2 linked regions of the Tardiphaga sp. vice304 genome follow. The protein of the gene in region 2 interacts with the protein of the main gene of each other region in a pairwise test. Links are inferred from orthologs where the notes say so. Each region holds a gene or a part of one and is shown on either strand. Other genes may lie near its edges. The genes, in order: FNL56_RS10575 and mtgA.

Evidence for each region.
Region 1: the proteins of mtgA (region 2) and FNL56_RS10575 interact in binary tests that used the Escherichia coli proteins (3 or more experiments, as listed by UniProt). The link is inferred for Tardiphaga sp. vice304 from one-to-one orthologs.

The regions. Positions count from the first base shown.
Region 1 is NZ_CP041402.1:2,219,835-2,224,636, forward strand. The notes cover bases 1-2,955. They hold FNL56_RS10575 (peptidoglycan D,D-transpeptidase FtsI family protein), read left to right. Parts: upstream 1-582; coding sequence 583-2,328; downstream 2,329-2,955. Other genes in these bases: rsmH (16S rRNA (cytosine(1402)-N(4))-methyltransferase RsmH), read left to right, coding at 1-203; ftsL (cell division protein FtsL), read left to right, coding at 206-586; FNL56_RS10580 (UDP-N-acetylmuramoyl-L-alanyl-D-glutamate--2,6-diaminopimelate ligase), read left to right, coding at 2,418-2,955. Outside these bases: more of FNL56_RS10580, read left to right, coding at 2,956-3,872; FNL56_RS10585 (UDP-N-acetylmuramoylalanyl-D-glutamyl-2,6-diaminopimelate--D-alanyl-D-alanine ligase), read left to right, coding at 3,869-4,802. UniProt on the Escherichia coli protein: Essential cell division protein that catalyzes cross-linking of the peptidoglycan cell wall at the division septum. Required for localization of FtsN.
Region 2 is NZ_CP041402.1:5,443,353-5,459,473, forward strand. Bases 11,825-14,684 are described here. They hold mtgA (monofunctional biosynthetic peptidoglycan transglycosylase), read right to left. Parts: upstream 13,655-14,684; coding sequence 12,995-13,654; downstream 11,825-12,994. Other genes in these bases: FNL56_RS26010 (hypothetical protein), read right to left, coding at 11,825-12,316; rpmF (50S ribosomal protein L32), read right to left, coding at 12,526-12,711; FNL56_RS26025 (polyprenyl synthetase family protein), read left to right, coding at 13,824-14,684. Also shown: FNL56_RS25945 (shikimate kinase), read right to left, coding at 1-48; FNL56_RS25950 (histidine kinase), read left to right, coding at 255-401; FNL56_RS25955 (site-specific tyrosine recombinase), read left to right, coding at 645-1,553; FNL56_RS25960 (methyltransferase domain-containing protein), read right to left, coding at 1,672-2,448; gloB (hydroxyacylglutathione hydrolase), read left to right, coding at 2,561-3,328; FNL56_RS25970 (cupin domain-containing protein), read left to right, coding at 3,325-3,753; FNL56_RS25975 (IS110 family transposase), read right to left, coding at 3,813-4,751; aromatic amino acid exporter YddG, read right to left, coding at 5,131-5,997; phbB (acetoacetyl-CoA reductase), read right to left, coding at 6,182-6,907; FNL56_RS25990 (acetyl-CoA C-acetyltransferase), read right to left, coding at 7,059-8,237; polyhydroxyalkanoate synthesis repressor PhaR, read left to right, coding at 8,553-9,161; FNL56_RS26000 (bifunctional diguanylate cyclase/phosphodiesterase), read right to left, coding at 9,349-11,073; FNL56_RS26005 (hypothetical protein), read left to right, coding at 11,269-11,589; more of FNL56_RS26010, read right to left, coding at 11,594-11,824; more of FNL56_RS26025, read left to right, coding at 14,685-14,747; FNL56_RS26030 (DUF1345 domain-containing protein), read left to right, coding at 14,750-15,445; FNL56_RS26035 (Na+/H+ antiporter), read left to right, coding at 15,697-16,121. UniProt on the Escherichia coli protein: Peptidoglycan polymerase that catalyzes glycan chain elongation from lipid-linked precursors. May play a role in peptidoglycan assembly during cell division in collaboration with other cell division proteins.

The sequences.
Region 1 (4,802 bases), 3.2 Mb from region 2 along the record:
ATGTTCCGGAGGTTTCCCAGGATCGTCCGCGTTTCACGCTGGTCAACAAGCGCCCGATCATCGCCGGCGGCGAGGAAGTCAGCAACAATCCGCGCGCCCGTTCCGCCAAGCTGCGCGTGGCCGAGCGCACCGAGGCTCCGGCGCTCGAGGCCGGTCCGCTGCCGAACTGGCCGTCGCTCGCTTCCGTGATGCGGGGAGGCTGATCATGCGTATCCTGCATTTGCTGGTCATCGCCGTCCTCGTCTTCGCCGCGGCCTATGTCTACCGGATCAAGATGGAATCCACCGTGCGGACCGAGCGCGTGATGCGGCTGCATGCCGACATCCGCGAGCAGCGCGACGCCATCGCCTCCTTGCGTGCGGAATGGGCCAAGCTCGATGCGCCGATGCGGCTGCAGGGCCTCGCCGAGCGCCACCTCACCTTGAAGCCGATCACCGCGCAGCAGTTCGACGCGCTGAAGAACCTGCCGGATCGTCCGCCGAGCTTTGCCAGGCCGGGCGATCCCGATCCGATCGGCGCGATGATCAATACGATCGATCCGGATATCGTCACCGGTTCGCTGCCTGCGCCCGAGGATACGCCATGACCGCGCGCAATAGTGTGAAGCCGACCGAACCATGGCGGCAGCGGCTGATCCGCAGCCTGTTGTACGGGCGCAATGTCGATCGCGCCGCCAAGGCGCGCGCCCGCGTCGGCCTGGCGATGGTCGCGTTCGGCGGCATCTACGGCATCATCGCCGTGCGCCTCGTGATGTTCCCGCTTGGCGGCGACGCCCATGCCGAGCGTCGCGCGACGAAAGATGCCATCGCCACCGCGCGGCCCGATATTGTCGATCGCAATGGCGCGGTGCTGGCCACCGACGTCAAATCGCCGTCGCTGTTCTCCGAGCCGCGCCGCATCATCGACAAGGACGAGGCGGTCGAGCTGTTGACGGCGGCGCTGCCCGACCTCGACACCGCCGAAGTGCGTGAGCGCGTCTCCAGCCGCAAGGGTTTTGCCTGGTTGAAGCGCGAGATCACGCCGCAGCAGCAGCGCGACATCCATCGGCTGGGCATTCCCGGCATCGGCTTCCTGCGCGAGAACAAGCGCGTCTATCCGAGCGGTGCTGCGGTCTCTCACGTCATCGGCCTCGTCAACATCGACAATCAGGGGATTGCCGGTATCGAGAAGTGGCTCGACACTAACGGTCTCGCCGATCTGCACCAGGCGGGCTTCGCCTCCGACCGGCTGCAGAAGCCGGTCGAACTCTCGATCGACCTGCGCGTCGAACACGCGCTGCGCGACGAGCTGATGAAGGCGAAAGAGAAATACAAGGCCAAGGCGGCGTCCGGCCTGATCTCCAACGTCAGGACCGGCGAGATAGTGGCGATGGTGTCGCTGCCGGATTTCGACCCGAACAACCCGAAGGAAGCGCACGATCCCGATCGCATCAACCGGCTTACCACCGGCGTCTACGAGATGGGCTCGACCTTCAAGACGCTGACGCTGGCGATGGCGCTGGATTCCGGCAAGGCCAATCTCAACACCATGTATGACGCGCGCGCGCCGCTCGCCTACGGCAAGTTCAAGATTCACGACAGCCATTCGCTCGGCAAGTTCATTTCATTGGCGGAAGTGTTCACCTACTCGTCCAACATCGGCGCCGCCCGCGTGGCGCTGGCGCAGGGCGTCGAGGCGCACAAGGCGTTCCTCAAGAAGGTCGGTCAGATGGACCGGCTGCGTACCGAACTGCCGGAAAGCGCGATGCCGATCGTTCCCAAACGCTGGGGCGAACTCAACACCGTCACGATCTCGTTCGGCCACGGCATCGCGGTGGCGCCGCTGCAGGCGGTGATGGGCATCAACGCGATGGTCAATGGCGGCTATCTCATTCCGCCCACCTTCCTGAAGCGCACCGAGGAAGAAGCCCTCGCCATCGGCAAGCGCGTGGTCAAGAAGGACACCAGCGACAAGATCCGCTATCTGATGCGCCTCAACGCCGAGGTTGGCACCGCGCGCCAGGCCGACCTGCTGTCGAAGGGTTTCTACATCGGCGGCAAGACCGGCACGTCGGAGAAGGTCGTCAACGGCCGCTATTCCAAGAAGCAGGTGCTGAACTCGTTTACCGCGGTGCTGCCGATGGATAATCCGCAATACCAGGTGCTGGTGATGCTGGACGAACCGAAGGCGCTGCCGGAAACCCACGGCTTCATCACCTCGGGCTGGAACGCGGTGCCGGCCGGCGGCAAGGTGATCGCGCGCGTCGCGCCGTTGCTCGGCCTGGAGCCGCGCTTCGACTTGCAGACCGCCGACCGGGTCATCCTGGCCGCCAGCAAGGTGACCCAGTAAGGCTACACAATACCGCCGCATCGGCGCTTTACAGCCGTCATGAAATGCGGTTTGCGTGCGTCGCGGAAGCCGATGTGGACGGGAACAGCATGAAACTGCGCGATCTTTTCAGCGATGATGGCGCGATCGATGGGCCTGCAGGCGACATCGACGTCAGCGGGCTCGCCGTCGATAGCCGTGCCGTCAAACCCGGCGACCTGTTCTTTGCGCTGGCCGGCAGCAAGACCGATGGTGCGCGTTTCGTCACCCAGGCGATTGCCGCCGGCGCCGTTGCAGTGGCCGGTGACCACATGCCGATCGGCCTGCCGGTGCCCTATGTCGTCACTCCCAATCCGCGCCTCGCGCTGGCGCGGGCAGCCGCCAAATTCCATCCGCGCCAGCCGGCGGTGATCGCCGCCGTCACCGGCACCTCCGGCAAAACCTCGGTGGCGTCCTTCGTGCGCGAGATCTGGGGCCGGCTCGGTCATCAGGCCGCCAGCATCGGCACCATCGGTCTGGTGTCGCCGAAGCGCACCGTCTACGGCTCGCTGACCACGCCGGATCCCATTTCCCTGCACCGCGAACTCGACGAGATCACCGGCGAGGGTGTCACCCATCTCGCGCTGGAGGCCTCGTCGCACGGGCTTGACCAGTTTCGCCTCGACGGCGTCCGCATCCAGGCCGGCGGCTTCACCAATCTGTCGCGCGACCACATGGACTACCATCCGGACATCGCGCACTATCTCGGCGCCAAGCTGCGGCTGTTTCTGAATCTCGTCGTCGATGATGGCGTCGCCGTGGTCGCGGCCGATCACGAACATTCCGCGCAGGTGATCCATGCCGCGCAATCGCGCCATCTCAACCTCATCACGGTCGGGCGCCGGGGTGGGGCGGGCGAAGGCATCCGGCTGGTTGACGCGGCGATCGATGGCTTTGCGCAAAAACTAACGCTGGAGCATCGCGGCAAGACCTTCGATATCAAACTGCCGCTGGTCGGCGAATTCCAGATCGAGAACGCGCTGGTCGCGGCCGGTCTGGTGATCGGCACCGGGAGCGATACGGACGCGGTCTTCGCCGCGCTCGAACATCTCGAGGGCGCCCGGGGCCGGCTGGAGCGCGTCGGCGACCATCATGGCGCGCCGGTGTTCGTCGATTACGCGCATAAGCCGGACGCGCTCGCCAAGGCGCTGCAGGCGCTGCGGCCCTATGCCAAGCGCAGGCTGGTCGTGGTGTTCGGCGCCGGCGGCGACCGCGACACCGGCAAGCGGCCGCTGATGGGCGAGATCGCGGCGGCCAATGCCGACCATGTCATCGTCACCGACGACAATCCGCGCTCTGAGGACCCCGCCAGGATCCGGGCGGCCATCATGGCCACCGCCAGCGGCGCGATCGAAATCGGCGACCGCGCCGAGGCGATCCGCGCGGCGATCGCAGGCCTGCAAGAGGGCGACGCACTGCTGATCGCCGGCAAGGGACACGAGACTGGACAGATCGTTGGCGACCGCGTGTTGCCGTTCAGTGATCACGAGGCGGCAGGGGCCGCGCTGAATTCGGGGGTGTCATGAGCGACTTTTTATGGACCTGCGCGGATATGACCCAGGCGATGCGCGCGACCGTGCGGGGCGCGCTTCCGGAAGGAATCACCGGCATCTCGATCGACAGCCGCAGCATCGCGCCGGGCGAGGCCTATTTTGCCATCAAGGGCGAGGTTCATGACGGCCACGCTTTCGTCGAGGCTGCATTGAAGAACGGCGCAGGCGTCGCCGTGGTCGAGGCGGCGCAGCGCGACAGATTTCCGCAAGACGCTCCGCTACTGATTGTCGATGACGTGCTCAAGGGCCTTGTCGATCTCGGCATCGCTGCTCGCGCGCGGCTGGGCGGGCAGGTGATCGCGGTGACCGGCTCGGTCGGCAAGACCTCGACCAAGGAGGCGCTGCGCCGGGTGTTCGAGGCGCAGGGCGAGACCCATGCTTCGGTGGCTTCGTTCAACAACCACTGGGGCGTGCCCCTGACGCTGGCGCGCTGCCCGGCCACGGCGCGCTTTGCGGTGTTCGAGATCGGCATGAACCATGCCGGCGAGATCGAGTCGCTGGTGAAAATGGTGCGGCCGCATTTCGCCATCATCACCACCGTGGAGCCGGTGCATCTCGAATTCTTCAGCGGCGTGACAGCCATTGCCGATGCCAAGGCCGAGATATTCGCAGGTCTTGAGCCCGGCGGGGTTGCGATCCTCAACCGTGACAACGTGCATTTCGCGCATCTGCAGAAACGCGCGGACGAATATGGCGTTTCGCGCATTGTGTCGTTCGGCAGTGATTTGTCCGCTGACGTGCGGCTGATCGATATCGCGCTGCATCCGACCTGCTCGGCGGTGCATGCCGACATCCTCGGCCACGACGTCACCTACAAGCTCGGCATGCCCGGCCGCCACATGGCGATAAATTCGCTGGCGGTGCTCGCCGCGGCCCTGCTGATGGGCGCCGATCTGGCGCTGG
Region 2 (16,121 bases):
CGCGGCCTCCTGGGCAGTGCTGTGGGTCGGCAAGACGGTATCGGACATCAACTCACCTGCAAAAACGATGCGCGGCCAACGGATTGCGCGGGCAAAGCATTGGGATGACGAAGGATTGCCGCATTTTCGTCACCTATACCAGCCCTGCGACAAGCGTTGCCAGCGAGAGTGTCAAACTGTATCCGACAGAAGTGGCGACCCGGCGGGTGCGCTGCACCGCAATGCCCCCTTCGACCCGCTTTGAGTCCCCGGCCATGCCCAGCCTGTTCCGTTTCCTGACGATCGTCGCCCTCATCGGCGGCCTCGTCTATGGCGTGGTGTTCGCATTGGCCAATTTCGTCAATCCGGGCCCACGGGAAATGACGGTCACGATCCAGCCCGACAAGTTTCTCAAGAAATAGCGGCTAGGCTGCACAAGAATTACCGGCGGAGCGGCTTTGCTTCACCTCTCCCCGTTGGGGAGAGGTCGGCGCGAAGCGCCGGGTGAGGGGGCTTTGCGCCATTGAGAGAGCGTAACCCCTCACCCCAGCCCTCTCCCTATGGGAGAGGGAGCGCACGGCCGCACCGCTTCACTGGCAAGCAAGGGTCTTCTGTTGAGCACCAATCCTACCTCCGATGCCAAATGGGCCGGGCTGTTTCTCGACATGCTGGCCGCCGAACAGGGCGCCGGCGAGAACACGCTGGACGCCTACCGCCGCGATCTCGCCGATTTCTCCGACTTCGCCTGCCGGGTCCGCTCCAGCTTCAAGGCCACCGATACCCAATTGCTGCGCGATTACCTCGAGGATCTCGACGGCCGCGGCTTCAAATCGACCACCGTGGCGCGCCGGCTGTCGGCGCTGCGCCATTTGTTCCGCTTCCTGCTCAGCGAAGGGTTGCGCAGCGACGACCCCGCCGCGATCCTGTCCGGCCCCAAGCGCGGCCGCAGCCTGCCCAAGGTGCTGTCGATCGCCGACGTCGACCGCATGCTGGTGCAGGCGAAATCGCAGGCCGAAAATCTGGCGACGCCGATCGCCCAGCGGCTGCGCGAGGCGCGCCTCTATTGCCTGCTGGAGGTATTGTACGCCACCGGACTGCGCGTCAGCGAACTGGTGTCGCTGCCGCTGACGGCGGCCAGGCGCGACGCGCGCATGATCGTGGTGCGCGGCAAGGGCAACAAGGAGCGGCTGGTGCCGCTCAATGAGACCGCCAAACAGGCGATGGCGGCCTATCTCGCCGCGATGGCCGAGTTGCAGGCCACCCAGCCGAAGAAGACCGCGGCGTCGAAATGGCTATTTCCGTCGTTCGGCGAGAGCGGGCATCTGACCCGGCAGCATTTCGCCCGCGATCTGAAAGAACTCGCCGCCGCCTCCGGCATTGCACCGGCTTTGGTCAGCCCGCATGTGCTGCGCCACGCCTTCGCCAGCCACCTTTTGCACAACGGCGCCGACCTGCGCATCGTGCAGACGCTGCTGGGGCATACCGACATCTCGACGACGCAGATCTATACCCATGTGGTGGAAGAACGCCTGAAGAGCCTGGTGCGCGACCTGCATCCGCTGGCGGAGAAGTGAAGACGTAGCCCGGATGAAGTCAGCGGGCCGCGCCTTGCGCGGGTCGGTGACGCAATCCGGGAAAGGACGTCATGTGATGCGCCGGCCCCGGATTGTCATCCGGGCTACAGGAAGCGCCTCACCCTCCCTGCGGCTTCGGCTCCGGCAGTTCTTCCTCCTCGTCGCGCTGCAACCGCGACGGCACCAGCACCGGCTGCAGCGCCGGGATCAGCCGGGTCCGCTCGCGATGCGCGGGGATCGCGCGATAGACCTGCTTGGTGGCCTCGACGAGATGCACGCCGGCGAAGGGCAGTGCCATCGCGGCGCCGAGCTTCTCCCAGGCCATCGCCGATTGCAGGAACCACCCCCCCCCGAACGGTGGCATGAACAGCGCCTCGCTCCAGGCCGACGGCGTGAACCAGGTCTGGCGCAGCAAGTCCGTGATCTGCGCGCGCGAATAGGGCCGGCCGTGGCCGAACGGCGTGTGCTCGGTGCGGGTCCAGACGCCGCGGCGGTTCGGGATGATCGCCAGCAGCCGGCCGGACGGCGCCAGCACCCGCCATATCTCCCGCAGCAACCCGCCGGGATCGTCCGACATTTCCAGCGCATGGACCAGAATGATGCGGTCGACCGCGGCATCCGGCAGCGGCAGCGAGAACTCGTCGACCAAAGTGGCCAGCGCCGGCTTGTCGGTCGGCCATTTCAAGACGCCCTGCGCCGCCGGCATGAAGGCGATACAACGCTCCGAGGTCTCCCGGAACAGGCCGAGATAGGGCGTCGGATAGCCCAGCCCCAGCACGCGCAGCCCGTGCGCGTCCGGCCAGTGCGCCTGGATACCGCGGTTGATGAGCCGCCGCGCCACGAGGCCCAGGCGGCGCGAATAGAAATCCCGGAGGTCGATGACGTCGATGGCCATGAATGTTTCTACCACGTCGGCAGGAGTCGGCATGCCCCGATTCTCGCATTGCCGGGGCAACGTTAACGCCATATGTCAGAACCCAGCACCGTTCAGGATTCCCGGAGATATCATGGCCGCCGAAATTCGCGTGTTCCCCTGCCTGTCCGACAATTTCGGCTATTTGATCCACGATCCGCAGAGCCGCATGACGGCCGCGATCGACGCGCCGGAGGCCGCGCCCATCATCAAGGTGCTGGAGCGCGAAGGCTGGATCCTCACCGACATCCTGATCACGCACCACCACGCCGACCATGTCGGCGGCGTCAAAGAGCTCAAGCACAAGTACAATTGCCGCGTCGTGGCGCCGCATGACCAGACGGCGGCGATCGCCGATGTCGATCTGCGCGTCGCCAATGGCGACGTGGTGCGGGTCGGCGACATGCTGGCCCGCGTGCTGGAGACGCCCGGCCATACGCTCGACCACATCGCTTACGTGTTCGACAATGAAAAGGCGCTGTTCGCCGCCGACACCCTGTTCTCGGTAGGCTGCGGCCGGGTGTTCGAGGGCACCTATCCGATGATGTGGCAGTCGCTGTTGAAGCTGCGCGCGCTGCCGGACGATTTCCGGCTGTATTGCGGCCATGAATACACCGCCTCCAACGTCAAATTCGCGCTGCCCATCGAGCCCGGCAATCCGGACCTTCAGGCCTGGGCCGCCAAGGTCACGGAGCTGCGCGCGGCGAACCAGCCGACCATCCCGACTCTGCTCGGCGACGAAAAGAAGTGGAACGTGTTCCTGCGCGCCGACGAACCGTCGGTCGCGGCCGGCGTGCGGCTGAAGGGCGCCAGCGGCGAGGACGTGTTCGCCGAGTTGCGCGAGCGCAAGAACAAATCGTGACGGAGACGGCGGCCGAGATCATCGCCCGGCTGGACCTCAAGCCGCATCCCGAAGGCGGGCATTTTCGCGAGACCTTTCGCGATTCTGCGGTGGATGCGAACGGGCGGTCGCGCTCGACCGCGATCTACTTTTTGCTGGCAAAAGGCGAGCGTTCGCACTGGCACCGCATCGATGCCGTCGAGATCTGGCACTGGCACGCCGGCGCAGCGCTGGAGCTGAGCATTGCCGACGACAGCGGCTCGCGCGTGCTGCGGCTCGGCGCCGATCTCGCGGCCGGCGAACTGCCGCAAGGCATCGTGCCGCCGCACGCCTGGCAGGCCGCGAGCACCACTGGCGACTGGACCCTGGTCGGCTGCACCGTGGCGCCAGGATTTGATTTCGCAACCTTCGAACTGGCGCCGCCGGGGTGGATGCCTTCTAGCTGAAACGCGGTTCTTTTCCCTCCCACCCGCGTCTTCGCGGTGGGGAGCGACTGTCTTTCGGGTCAAGCGTTTTTGGGCTGCCATGGCGTTTTGTCCCGGAGGATGGCGTTGAGGATGGTGAGTAGCTTGCGGGCGACCGCAATGATCGCCACCAGCTTGGGCTTGCCGGCGGCAACGAGTTTGTCTCGAAACAGTTTGAGCGTCGGATTGAAGCGAGCGGCGACCATGGCGCCCATGAACAGCACGCCGCGCACGCTGGCTCTGCCGCCGCCGATGAAGCTCTTGCCGCGCCATTGGCCGGATTGCCGGGTCCATGGCGCCAGACCCGCAAGCGCGGCGATCTGACGGCGATCAAGCGTGCCCAGTTCCGGCAATTCGGCGATTAGGCTGCGGGCAATCGTCGGCCCGATGCCCGGGACCGAGGCCAGCAGATCTTCCTTCTCGGCCCAGGCCGGCGTGCCCTGGACGTGATCGCGGATATCGTCGTCCAGTTCAGCCAGCTCTTTCTCCAGCGCCTTGCGCAGCCGGGCGATGCTCTTCTTCAACCGCGGATTACTGACGCGACGGGCACGCTGGCTTTCCGCCGCGATCATCTCGACGATCTGGCGCCGGCGCGCGACCAGATCGGCAAGCAGGCGCGTCATCTCGTCGGGCAGCTGACGCAGCTGCGGTTTGGTCGCCTCGGCAAAATGCGCGATCACCATGGCATCGATCGGATCGGTCTTGGCGCGCTTGCCAACCGCGTTGGCAAAGAAGCGCACCTGCGCCGGATTGACGATCACCACCGGCAGGCTTGCTCCGCCGAGGCCCGCTGCGACAACCGTCTCGAAGCCGCCGGTCGCCTCGATGGCTACCAGCCGTGGCGAGATCGCCTTCAGTCGTCCGATCAGTTCGTCGATCCCCGCGCCATCTCGGGCGACCGCAAAACTCTGGCCCGTTGGGCGTACCGCTACGTCCAGCCGGTCCTTCGAAACATCGATGCCAACGTAAATCGCGTCCATCTGATCCCATCCTTGCGCAAGCGGGCTCGCAAAGCGGCCCAAGCGACTGTTCGGGTTCGATGGAACGGCAGGCGAAGACCCACGCTCCCCAACGGGCTTGGTGTCCCTCAGGTGATGCGGTCTTTCGCCTGCCACCGCTCCGCCAAGCTTAGCAGAAACGGCATTCGGCAAATTACAAGAGGTGGCGCGTTTGAGAGCCAACGGGTCCGGCTTCGCCGGCCCGATGATAAACTCCGCGAACAAACGTGACGGGTGGGGGGTGTGGCAGCATGCTCGATAGCGCATGTGGCGCCCCCCCACCCGACCGCGCTTCGCGCGGCCACCCTCCCCACCACGCGAAGCTTCGCTTCGCTTTGGGGGAGGGAAAAAAGAGCCGCGCCTATGCGCTTTTCTTCCGCAGCAACTCCTTCGCCGCGATCAGCCCGCCGCCGGCGATCAAGGCCGCGGCCAGCGCGAGGTTGGCGCTCGGCTGCGCATAGCCCGCCAGGATCAGAAACGACGTCGACAAAAGCGGCGTCGCGTAGGACGCAGCCCCCAGCACGCGGATGTCGCCGCGCTTCATGCCGATGTCCCAGGCGAAGAACGCCGCCCCCACCGGACCCACGCCGAGTGCTGCGACAGCGATCCAGGCCAGCGGCGACGCAGGCCAGGCCGTGGTTTCGGCAACGACATGCACCGCCCCGGCCAGCAGCGCGGTGATGGCGCAGAAGCCCGCCACCGCATCGGTCGGCACCGCCTTGAAGCGGCGCGACAGCACCGAATAGCCGGCCCAGACGAAGGCCGCCGCCAGCGCCGCGGCGTAGCCGGCCAATTGCGTTGGCGTCGCGACCAGATCGATATTGCCCCACAGCAGCACGACCGTGCCGGCCAGCCCGAGCAGCGCGCCGATCACATGATGCGCGCGCAGCCCTTCGCCGGGCAGGAAGGAGGACAGCAACACGATCAACAGCGGCCACAGATAGTTCAAGAGGCCGGCTTCCGCCGGAGGCGCCAGCCGCAATGCTACGAAATACAAAGCGTGGTAGCCGAACAGCCCGCCGATTCCGACCATCGCGGCCCGCCACGGCTGCCTGAGCGCGCGCAACGCCCGCGGCCTCACCGCGAAACTCGCCATGGCCCCGATCGCAAACGTCATCGCCATCAGCTGGAACGGCGGCATCGTCCCGGTGGCCACCGTCATCACGGAGAGCAGCGACCACATCAGGATGGCGGTGAGCCCGATCATGGTGGCAGTGCGGGGAGTCATGAAGTCTCGTTTCTTCCTTCTCCCCCGCGCGAAGCGGAGCTTCGCTCGGTGGGAGAAGGTGGTGCCGACGAAGTCGGCGTCGGATGAGGGGGCGTTTGGCGACGTCGCGTGCGGCCCCCCTCACCCGTCCGCGCTTCGCGCGGCCACCCTCTCCCACAAGGGGAGAGGGGAAGAAAGAGACATCCTATGCGTGATACTGCCCACCATTCACCGTCAGCGTCGAGCCGGTGATGAAGCCGGCCTCGTCGGCGGCGAGGAACATCACGGCGCGGGCGATCTCCTCGGGTTCGCCGAGGCGGCCGACCGGGATCTGCGGCAGGATGGTTTTTTCCAGCACGTCCTTCGGCACCGCCTGCACCATCTCGGTATTGATGTAGCCCGGGCAGATCACGTTCACCGTGATGCCGAGCTTGGCATTCTCCAGCGCGAGCGCCTTGGTGAAGCCGATGTCGCCGGCCTTGGCCGCGGAATAATTGACCTGGCCGAACTGGCCCTTCTGGCCGTTGATCGAGGAGATGCTGACGATGCGGCCGAATTTGCGCGACCGCATGCCTTCGATCACCGGGCGCGTCATGTTGAACAGCGAGCCGAGATTGGTGTTGATCACCGCGCTCCACTGCTCCGACGTCATCTTGTGAAACGCGCCGTCCTTGGTGATGCCGGCATTGTTGACCAGCACGTCGACCGGACCGAGATCGGCCTCGACCTGCTTGACGCCCTCGGCGCAGGCCTCGAATGACGAGACGTCCCATTTGTAGACCGGAATTCCGGTCTCGCTTTTGAACTTCTCCGCCACCGCGTCATTGCCGGCGTAACATGCCGCAACATTGTAACCCGCGCCCTTCAACGCCTTGCTGATCGCCGCCCCGATACCCCTCGTTCCGCCCGTCACCAACGCAACACGTCCCATGACCGTCCTCCCGCTTCTTCTTATGTAGCGAATAAATAGGGCTGTGCGATGAACTTCAAGCAAAAAGGCCCGACGCGAGTGCGCCGGGCCTTTTGTTAGTAGTGTGCAGTGCAATCGCGCGACGATGTGTCCAGTGCGTGACGCCTGGTGGTTAGTCGCGAGCGATGCACATCGCGATGCCCATGCCGCCGCCGATGCACAACGTCGCAAGCCCCTTCTTGGCGTCGCGCTTCGCCATCTCGTGCAGCAGCGTCACCAGCACGCGCGCGCCGGACGCGCCGACCGGATGGCCGATCGCGATCGCGCCGCCATTGACGTTGACCTTCGAGGGATCCCAGCCGAGGTCCTTGTTGACCGCGCAGGCCTGTGCCGCGAAGGCCTCGTTGGCCTCGATCAGATCGAGGTCCTCGATCTTCCAGCCAGCCTTTTTCAGCGCGGCGCGCGACGCCGGGATCGGCCCGGTGCCCATGATCGACGGATCGACGCCGGCCTGGCCCCACGACACGATGCGGCCAAGCACGGTCCGGCCTTCTTTCGCGGCCTGCTTCGCGGTCATCAGCACTACGGCGGCGGCGCCGTCATTGATGCCCGAAGCGGAGCCCGCGGTGACGGTTCCGTCCTTCAGGAAGGCCGGCTTCAGCTTGGCCATCGCCTCGATGGTCGCGCCGTGGCGCGGATATTCATCGGTGTCGACGATGATGTCGCCCTTGCGCGACTTGACGGTGACCGGGATGATCTCCTGCGCGAACTTGCCGGCCTTCTGTGCGGCTTCCGCCTTCTGCTGCGAAGCGACCGCGAATTCGTCCTGCTGCTGGCGGGTGATCTGGTACTTCTGCGCCACGTTCTCGGCCGTGTTGCCCATGTGATAGCCGTTGAAGGCATCCCACAGCCCGTCCTTGATCATGGTATCGACGAATTCCACCGGACCCATCTTCACGCCGCCGCGCAGATACTGCGCATGCGGCGCCATGCTCATGGATTCCTGACCGCCGGCAACGACGATCTCGGAGTCGCCGTTCAGCAGCGCCTGATAGCCGAGCGCCACGGTGCGCAGGCCGGAGCCGCACAGCATGTTGACGCCCCAGGCCGAGGTTTCCACCGGCAGGCCGGCGGCGATCGAGGCCTGACGCGCCGGGTTCTGGCCCTGCGCGGCGGTCAGGATCTGGCCCATGATGACTTCGGACACGCGGCCCGGTTCGATACCACCGCGCTCCAGCGCGGCCTTGATCGCGATGGCGCCGAGCTCATGGGCGGGCATGGTGGCGAACGCGCCGTTGAAGCTGCCGACCGGGGTGCGGGCAGCGCTGACGATGACGACATCGTCGGACATGGGCATCTCTCCTGTTGCTGAAGTTTTTTATGAAACGAGATCGCCGGATTTCGGCGAAATTCGACTGGTGTCCATCCTGTTAACGTAGGCGAGCACTGTCAATTAGCCATAGCGGATTTGCTGCAGCGCACGCAAATTACCACCAATGTCCGTTTGCATAGCACAGCCATGCTGCGATTTTAACCGTGCCGCACAAAACGGTAGCCGAAGCTTCGCGAAAGTGCTTTCTTTGCTGCAATGCGTTGGTTAACCCCCTAATTAAATCCGTTGGCGCACTGTCAGCGGATCCCTGTCCTCGGTGTATGTGTGAGCCCCATGGCGAAATCAGATCAGCCCACGACAATCAAGAAATACGCGAACCGCCGGCTCTATAATACCGGAACCAGTACGTATGTGACGCTTGAGGACCTTGCGACAATGGTGAAGGACGGCGAGGATTTCCTCGTCTACGACGCCAAGACCGGCGACGACATCACCCGCTCGGTGCTGGCCCAGATCATTTTCGAACAGGAAAACAAGGCTGGCCAGAGCCTGCTGCCGACCACCTTCCTGCGCCAGTTGATCCGCTTCTACGGCGACAGCATGCAGATGGTGGTGCCGAAATATCTCGAGCAGTCGATCGATTCGCTGACGCGCGAGCAGGAGAAATTCCGCAAGCAGCTCACCAATACGTTCAGCATGACGCCCTTCGCGCCGCTGGAAGAACATGTCCGTCGCAACATGGAAATGTTTCAGCAGACCTTCTCGATGTTCAAACCGTTTGTCCCGAATCGCGCCGGCATGCCGATGAGCGAGCCGGAAGCACCACAGGAGCCGGCGCCCGACGCCGGCAACATCGACGATCTGCGCCGCCAGATGAAGGATATGCAGGATCGCCTCGAGCGCATGTCGCACGAGGTGAAGCCGGAGCACAAATCGGAGTAGGTGAGCTGAGATAGCAGCCAGACTCACTTTCTTCCCTCTCCCCTTGTGGGAGAGGGTGGATCGAACCGCGAAGCGGTTCGATCCGGGTGAGGGGTAGCCTCAAACGCCGTCGCCCAGAGACCCCTCATCCGACGCCGACTTCGTCGGCGCCACCTTCTCCCACAAGGGGAGAAGGAAGAAGTAAGAGCTATCCCATCGCCGGTCGTGGCGCGGCGGTGTCGTCCAGCCAAGGGCGCTCCGGGGCGGCCAGCCCGATCAGTTTGCCCTGGATGTAGTCGCAGCCCCAGTCGCGCAGCAGATCGGCGGATATTTCGTCCTGCACCCATTCCGCCACCGTCTTGATGCCCAGCCTGCGGCTGAGATCGATCATGGTCTGCACGAAGGCTCGGTCATCGGCGGAGCGCGCGATGTTCTGCACGAAGGCGCCATCGATCTTCACGATATCGACGCCGAGCTTGCGCAGGTTGCGGAACGACGTGTAGCCGGCGCCGAAATCGTCGATGGCGATGCGACCGCCGAAATTCTTCACCCGGGTCACGAAGCCGCGGACGTCATCGAGATCCTGGATCGCCACCGTCTCGGTGATCTCGACGATCATCCGCTCGGCCACGCCGGGATGGGCGCGCATCATCGACTCGATCGAGGACCACCAGTCCGAATCCATCGTGGTATCGGGCGAAATGTTCAGGCTGAGCTGGACGTGCGGCGACGCCGACAGTTCTGCCATCACCAGTTCCAGCACGCGGTGATCGACCAGCCGGATCAGGCCGAGCTTCTCGGCCACCGGCACCACGTCCGGCGCCAGCAGCACCTCGCCGTCTTCCTGCCGCATCCTGACCAGGCATTCGTAGAACGCCGGATGGCGCGAGCCGGCATGCACCACCGGCTCGAACGCCACCACGATGCGGCGCTCGTTCAGCGCGGTGACGATCTCGTCGGTGACGCGGATGTTGACGCGGCGCTGCGCCTCGCGCTCGACATTGGGCCGCCACATCGCCGAACTGCCGTTGCGGCGGCGCTTGGCCATCTCCAGCGCTTCCTGCGCACGGTTGATCGCCTCGTCATTGGTGCGGGCATAGCGCGGCACCGCGATCGCGCCGATCGACGCCGTCACCGACACCGGGCCGGAACGGGTCAGGATCACGTCGCTGCGGATGACCTGCAGGAAACGTTCGGCCGCGACATTGGCCTCGTCGACGCTGCAATTCTTCAGGATCAGCCCGAACTTGTTGCCCGAAAACCGCCCCATCACATCGCCGCCGCGCAGCCGCACGCCGATCCGCTTCGCGATCTCGGCGATCACCTCGTCGGCGACGTCGAAGCCGAAGGCGTCATTGATCCGCGCCAGATGGTCGATGCCGACCAGCATGAAAACAAAGGAAGAGCGAAACCGGGAGCTCTCCTCGATGGCTTCGGCCAGCGCGATCAGCAGATTGGCGCGATTGAGCGCGCCGGTGACCGGATCATGCTGCGACAGCTTGAGCAGTTGCTCCTCGCGGGCGTGCCGCTCGTTGTTGATGCGGACGATGCCCTGCACGCGCAGCGTCTCGCCCGTGGCGCCGAGGCAGTACCCGGTTTCCTCGATCCACAGCACGGTGTCCGCGGTGCTGCCGCGGATGCCATATTCGATCCGGTAGCAGCCGCCCTGGTCCGGCGCCGCGCCCGCCTCGCGGGCGGCGATCGCCTGGCTGAGCGCCTCGGTCCGCACCGTGCGATGAGGCTCGATCAGCGCCGACAGGCCGGCGCCGGTCGCCAGCGCGGCGGCGGGCACGTCCCTGAAGATCGCCGCCGCCTGGTCGGTCCAGACGATCGTGTCGGTGGCGACATCCCAGACAAAGGCCGCCTGGCCGAGCGCGGCCAGAATATCATCGGGGCTTGGGGCGCCGCTGATCGGTAATGGGCCGGATATCACAGTCGCCTCATTGTGGGACGCCTTCGCGGGTTCGCGTCAGATTGTGACGGCGCGGATGCGTCGATTCTAGCGAAAGTTTCTGAACAATTCGAGAAAGGCCGGGTTTGCACGCCGAGTGGATGCCGGCCGGGCCGCATGCGCGCGCCGGCATGTGCCTTGCGAAGCAGCTCTCAAGGGGGACGTTCCTGTCCCGAATTGAAGCGGACGCTGATCGCTATGCGGATCGTTGGAATCAGTCGGATCAGCCAGACCCCGCCGCGATCGCGGCGCGATGGCACGGCTGTGCCTGAGGCGTCCGGCGCGATCATCGAGACGACAGCGCCGCGGCGAACCGCACCGCCAAGCTACAGCCTGTCGCGGCCGGACCCCTATTTCATCATCCAGCTGATTGCGACCGCCGAACAGAGCCCGCAAACCCGCAGCCTGCGCCGCGCCGAGGCGGCGGATGTGGACGCGGCCTATCGGGCCGTCGCAAACCGCCGAGCCGTGGCCGGCGTCACGCGCCGGATCTGCTGACGGTTCAGCGCGTCGTCGGGGGGATATCTTTGGACGGATGCGGGCCATTGCCGGGCTGCAGGTCGGGTGACGTGATCTGCGGCGAGGTGTGGGCGACGACTTCCGGAGGGATCGGCTCGGCATCCGGCCGCGGCGCGGACGTCGCATCCAGCCTGGGCTCGGTCCGCGGTTCGACCGCGGGCACCGGTGGCGGCGTCGAATTTTCCAGCAGTGCTGCTTCGGCGACCGACGTGGCCGGCGGAACCACAGCGGCCGGCGGCGGCATCACCGGAGCCGGCGGGACGGCGACCAGTTCGGACGGCTCGGAGCGCGGGGCCGGCGCGGGTCGCACCGGTTCGGCCGCCACAGCCACGCGTCGGGGGCGACGCGCCCGCAGCGAGATGCCGGCGAAGAAATCCACCATCGCAATCAGGGTAATCAGGAAGAAGGTCGAGTTGCCGAATTTCGGCAGCATGACAAATTCGGCGGCAGCGCCGCCGAACACCAAGAGCGACAGCAGGTGATCGGTGAAATATTTCGCCGCCGGACGCGCCGCGCGCATCACTTCCAGCAGCAACAGCAAGATGCCGAGCGCGACCAGCATGTCGTTCAGCGTCACCGTCCAGACGTCCTTCGACATCAGGGTGATCGAAAACAGCGGCACCGGCACGGACAGCGCCAGGTCGGGCATCAGGAAAACGATGATGTTGCAGATCGCCAGCGGAATCAGCAGCAGCGGAAACGCCATCTTGGGCCTTCTTTGCAAGCGAGAGAATCGGACGCGCCGTCCGGCGACGCCGATGCGTACTGGAATCCAGCGATTAGCTCCAGAGTTGGAGCGAATTCGGGCGGAAGTGCAGTTTTACTGAACCCGCCCGACGCTTCGACCCGCTTGTCCTGAACCTTGGCTCACCTCGAGAGCTGCGCCGCGGGGAGCGGCGCGCCTTCGGGCGGCGGTCAGGATTCTTTCTTGATCGTCAGAACCTGACGGCCCTTGTACATGCCGGTCTTCATGTCGAGGTGATGCGGGCGACGCAGTTCGCCGGAATCCTTGTCTTCCGCATAGGTCGGGGTCTTGAGCGCGTCAGCCGAACGGCGCATGCCACGCCGCGACGGCGATGTTTTTCTTCTGGGAACGGCCATGGGATGGTCCTTGCAGTGATGTCAGAGTGTTCGATCGGCATCCGCGGACGGACGGCCCGGCGCCGGGGCGCGGACAAAATCGTCGATAAGGCGGTGTCTATAACGGAACGGGGACGGAATGGCTAGGGCGGCGCGAGCGGAATTTCGGACCGCCTCTCACTGTCGTTCCGGGGCGCGAGCGCTCCAGCGCGAGCGAACCCGGAACCTCGACATGTTCAAACACTCCGGGATTCCGGGTTCGCGGTCGGCTGACGCCGCCCGCGCCCCGGAATGACAGCCTTAATCACCAGCATTTCTGCAATTCCGCCGCCTGCGCGCGGGCCTGATAGGTCGAGGCCAGGCGCCGGACGCCCGGACCCGGCGTCTTCGCACTGCGGGTGATCGGGTTCGGCAGCACCGCCGCCAGCAAGGCCGCGTCGCGCGCCGACAAATTGGTGGCCGATCGGCCGAAGGCGAATTTGGCGGCGGATTCGGCGCCGAATTGGCCGGACGGGCCCATTTCGGCGATGTTGAGGTAGATTTCCAGGATCCGCGCCTTGGTCAGCACCAGGTCGATCCACATCGCCAGCGGGATCTCCAGCCCCTTTCGAACCACGCTGCGGCCCGGCCACAGAAACAGGTTCTTGGCGACCTGCTGGGTGATGGTGGATCCGCCGCCGGATACCTCCCCGTCCTGCGCGTCCTCGATGGCGTTCTGCAGCGAATTCCAGTCGATCCCGTTATGTTTGCAGAAACTGGCGTCCTCGGAGGCCACCACGCTGCGCGGCAGCGCCGGCGACATCGCCGAAAGATCCACCCAGCTCCGCTCCACCGGCGATCCCGTCACGAAGCGCCATGCCATCAGCGCCGAGACGGGGTGGCCGAGGCTGTAGAGCGGCGTCAGCAGGTAAGGCAGCGCCAGCAGCAGCACGACGATCAGGATCAGGCGGCGAAGGATGCGCAAGGCGATGGTTTCCGGGTTGCTTCGGCTGCGCCGATAGAGCGGGGATTCCTCGGGCTTTTCAAGGCGGTTAAGCAAGCATGCGGGATATGCTGCGGGACGCCACCGCGGAATTGACGCCGCGCCTGCCATGGAGGATTGTCCCGCCGAATTGATCTGGAGCTATTCTGAAATGACGACCGGCGCCCCCACTGATTTCGCCACCCGCCTCGACCAGACCGCCGAAGACACCGAAGCCGTGCTGGCCCGACTGCTCGACGACACCCTGCTGCCGGACGAGATTGCGCGCCCGAAGCGGCTAATGGACGCGATGCGCTATTCCAGCCTCGGCGGCGGCAAGCGGCTGCGGCCGTTCCTGGTGGTGGAGAGTGCGGCGGTATTCGGCGTGCCGCGCGACGCGGCACTTCTGGTCGGCGCCGCGCTGGAATGCATCCACTGCTATTCGCTGATCCATGACGATCTCCCGGCGATGGACAACAGCGACCTGCGTCGCGGCCGTCCTACCCTGCACAAGGCCACCGACGACGCCACCGCGATCCTGGCCGGCGACGCGCTGCTGACGCTGGCCTTCGACATCATCACCCGCGACGAAATTCATAAAGACCCCACCGTCCGCCTGCTCTTGACCCGCGCGCTGGCACGCTGCGCCGGCCTCGGCGGCATGGTCGGGGGCCAGATGCTCGATCTCGCCGGCGAAGGCCGGTTCGGCGATACCGGGCCGGTCGATGTGGCCCGGGTGCAGCAGATGAAGACCGGCGCCCTGCTCCGCTTCGGCTGCATCGCCGGCGCCCTGCTCGGCCAGGCGACGCCCGACCAGTACAAGGCGCTCGATGATTACGGCCGCGCGCTCGGAGAAGCTTTCCAGATCGCCGACGACCTGCTCGACGTCGAGGGCGACGCCGCCTCCCTGGGCAAGCCGGCCGGGGCCGACGCAGCCCTCGGCAAGACCACGTTCGTGACGCAGCTCGGGCTCAAAGGCGCCAAGTCGCGGGTCGGCGACCTGATCGCCACCGCGGATGCCGCGCTGGCGGTGTTCGGCGCCCGCGGCGACGTGCTGCGCGCTGCCGCCCGCTTCGTCGCCGACCGCAAGAACTGAGCATGACAAAGCCGGGCCAAGAATTGGACCAGCTCGTCGCCCGCTTCGAAAAACTGCCGCGACCGCTGCGCATCGTGTACGCCCGGCCGCGCACCTTCGTCGCGATGGCGATCGGCGTCGTGGCCTTCTTCCTGCTGCCCGGCGAGCTGCGGCTGGTAACCCGGCTCTTGATTGGCTGGGACATTTTCGTCGCCGCCTATCTGGCGCTGGTGTTCGGCATGATGGCGCGCTGCGACCGCAGCAACATCCGCCGCAACGCCGTGCTGCAGGACGACGGCAGTATCATCATCCTGCTGGTGGCAGCCCTCGGCGCTTTCGCCAGCATCGCCGCCATCGTGTTCGAACTCGGCGCCGGCAAGCACGCGCCGCCGGCTCTCGCGCTGGCCGTGCACACCATCACGCTGTCATGGGCCGCGGTGCACACCACCTTCGCGCTGCATTACGCGCACGAATTCTACCGCGACGAAAAACCCGGCGGGCTGGCGTTTCCCACCGGCGACGACGATACACCCGACCATCCCGACTATTGGGATTTCGTGTATTTCGCCTTTGTCATCGGGATGACGGCACAGACCTCCGACGTCGGTATCACCGACAAGCCGATCCGCCGCATCGCCACGGCGCACGGCATCGTCTCGTTCATCTTCAACACCGCGTTGGTGGCGCTGATGGTCAACATCGCGGCGAGTGCGATCTGAGCTCTTTTCCTCTTTCTTACTTCCTTCTCCCCTTGTGGGAGAAGGTGGCCGCGCGATAGCGCGGTCGGATGAGGGGGTTCTTGGCGACTGAACTCGCGGCTCCCCCTCACCCGTCTCGACCGCCCGTGCGAAGCGAAGCTTCGCTAGAGCGGTCGATCCACCCTCTCCCACAAGGGGAGAGGGAAACAAGATCGCGCACCGCATTGACCTCGACGCCTTGACGGGCAAACTACACTTTTAGAGGACATTGCGTGGAAACCAAGTTCCCTATCTTCCTGGTACTGCTCGCCGTGCTCGCCGGCACCGCCTATCTCGCACGCCGCATCAACATGGCGCATGCAATCCTGGCGCTGCTGGCCGGCGGCGCGCTGGCCTTCGTGCCGTGCATGCCGGCGATCGAGCTGCCGCCCGAAGCGGTGCTGCTCGGCGTGCTGCCGCCGCTGATCTATTCGGCGTCGGTCGCGATGAGCTGGCGCGAGTTCCGCGCCAGCCTGCGACTGATCACGCTGCTCGCCGTCGGCTGCGTGATCTTCACCGCCTGCGCGGTGGCCACCGCGACGCATTTCCTGATCGGCCTGCCGTGGGGCGTGGGCTTCCTGCTCGGCGCCATCGTGGCGCCGCCGGACGTCGTGGCGCCCATTGCGGTGGCCAAGAAGCTCGGCCTGCCGCGGCGCAT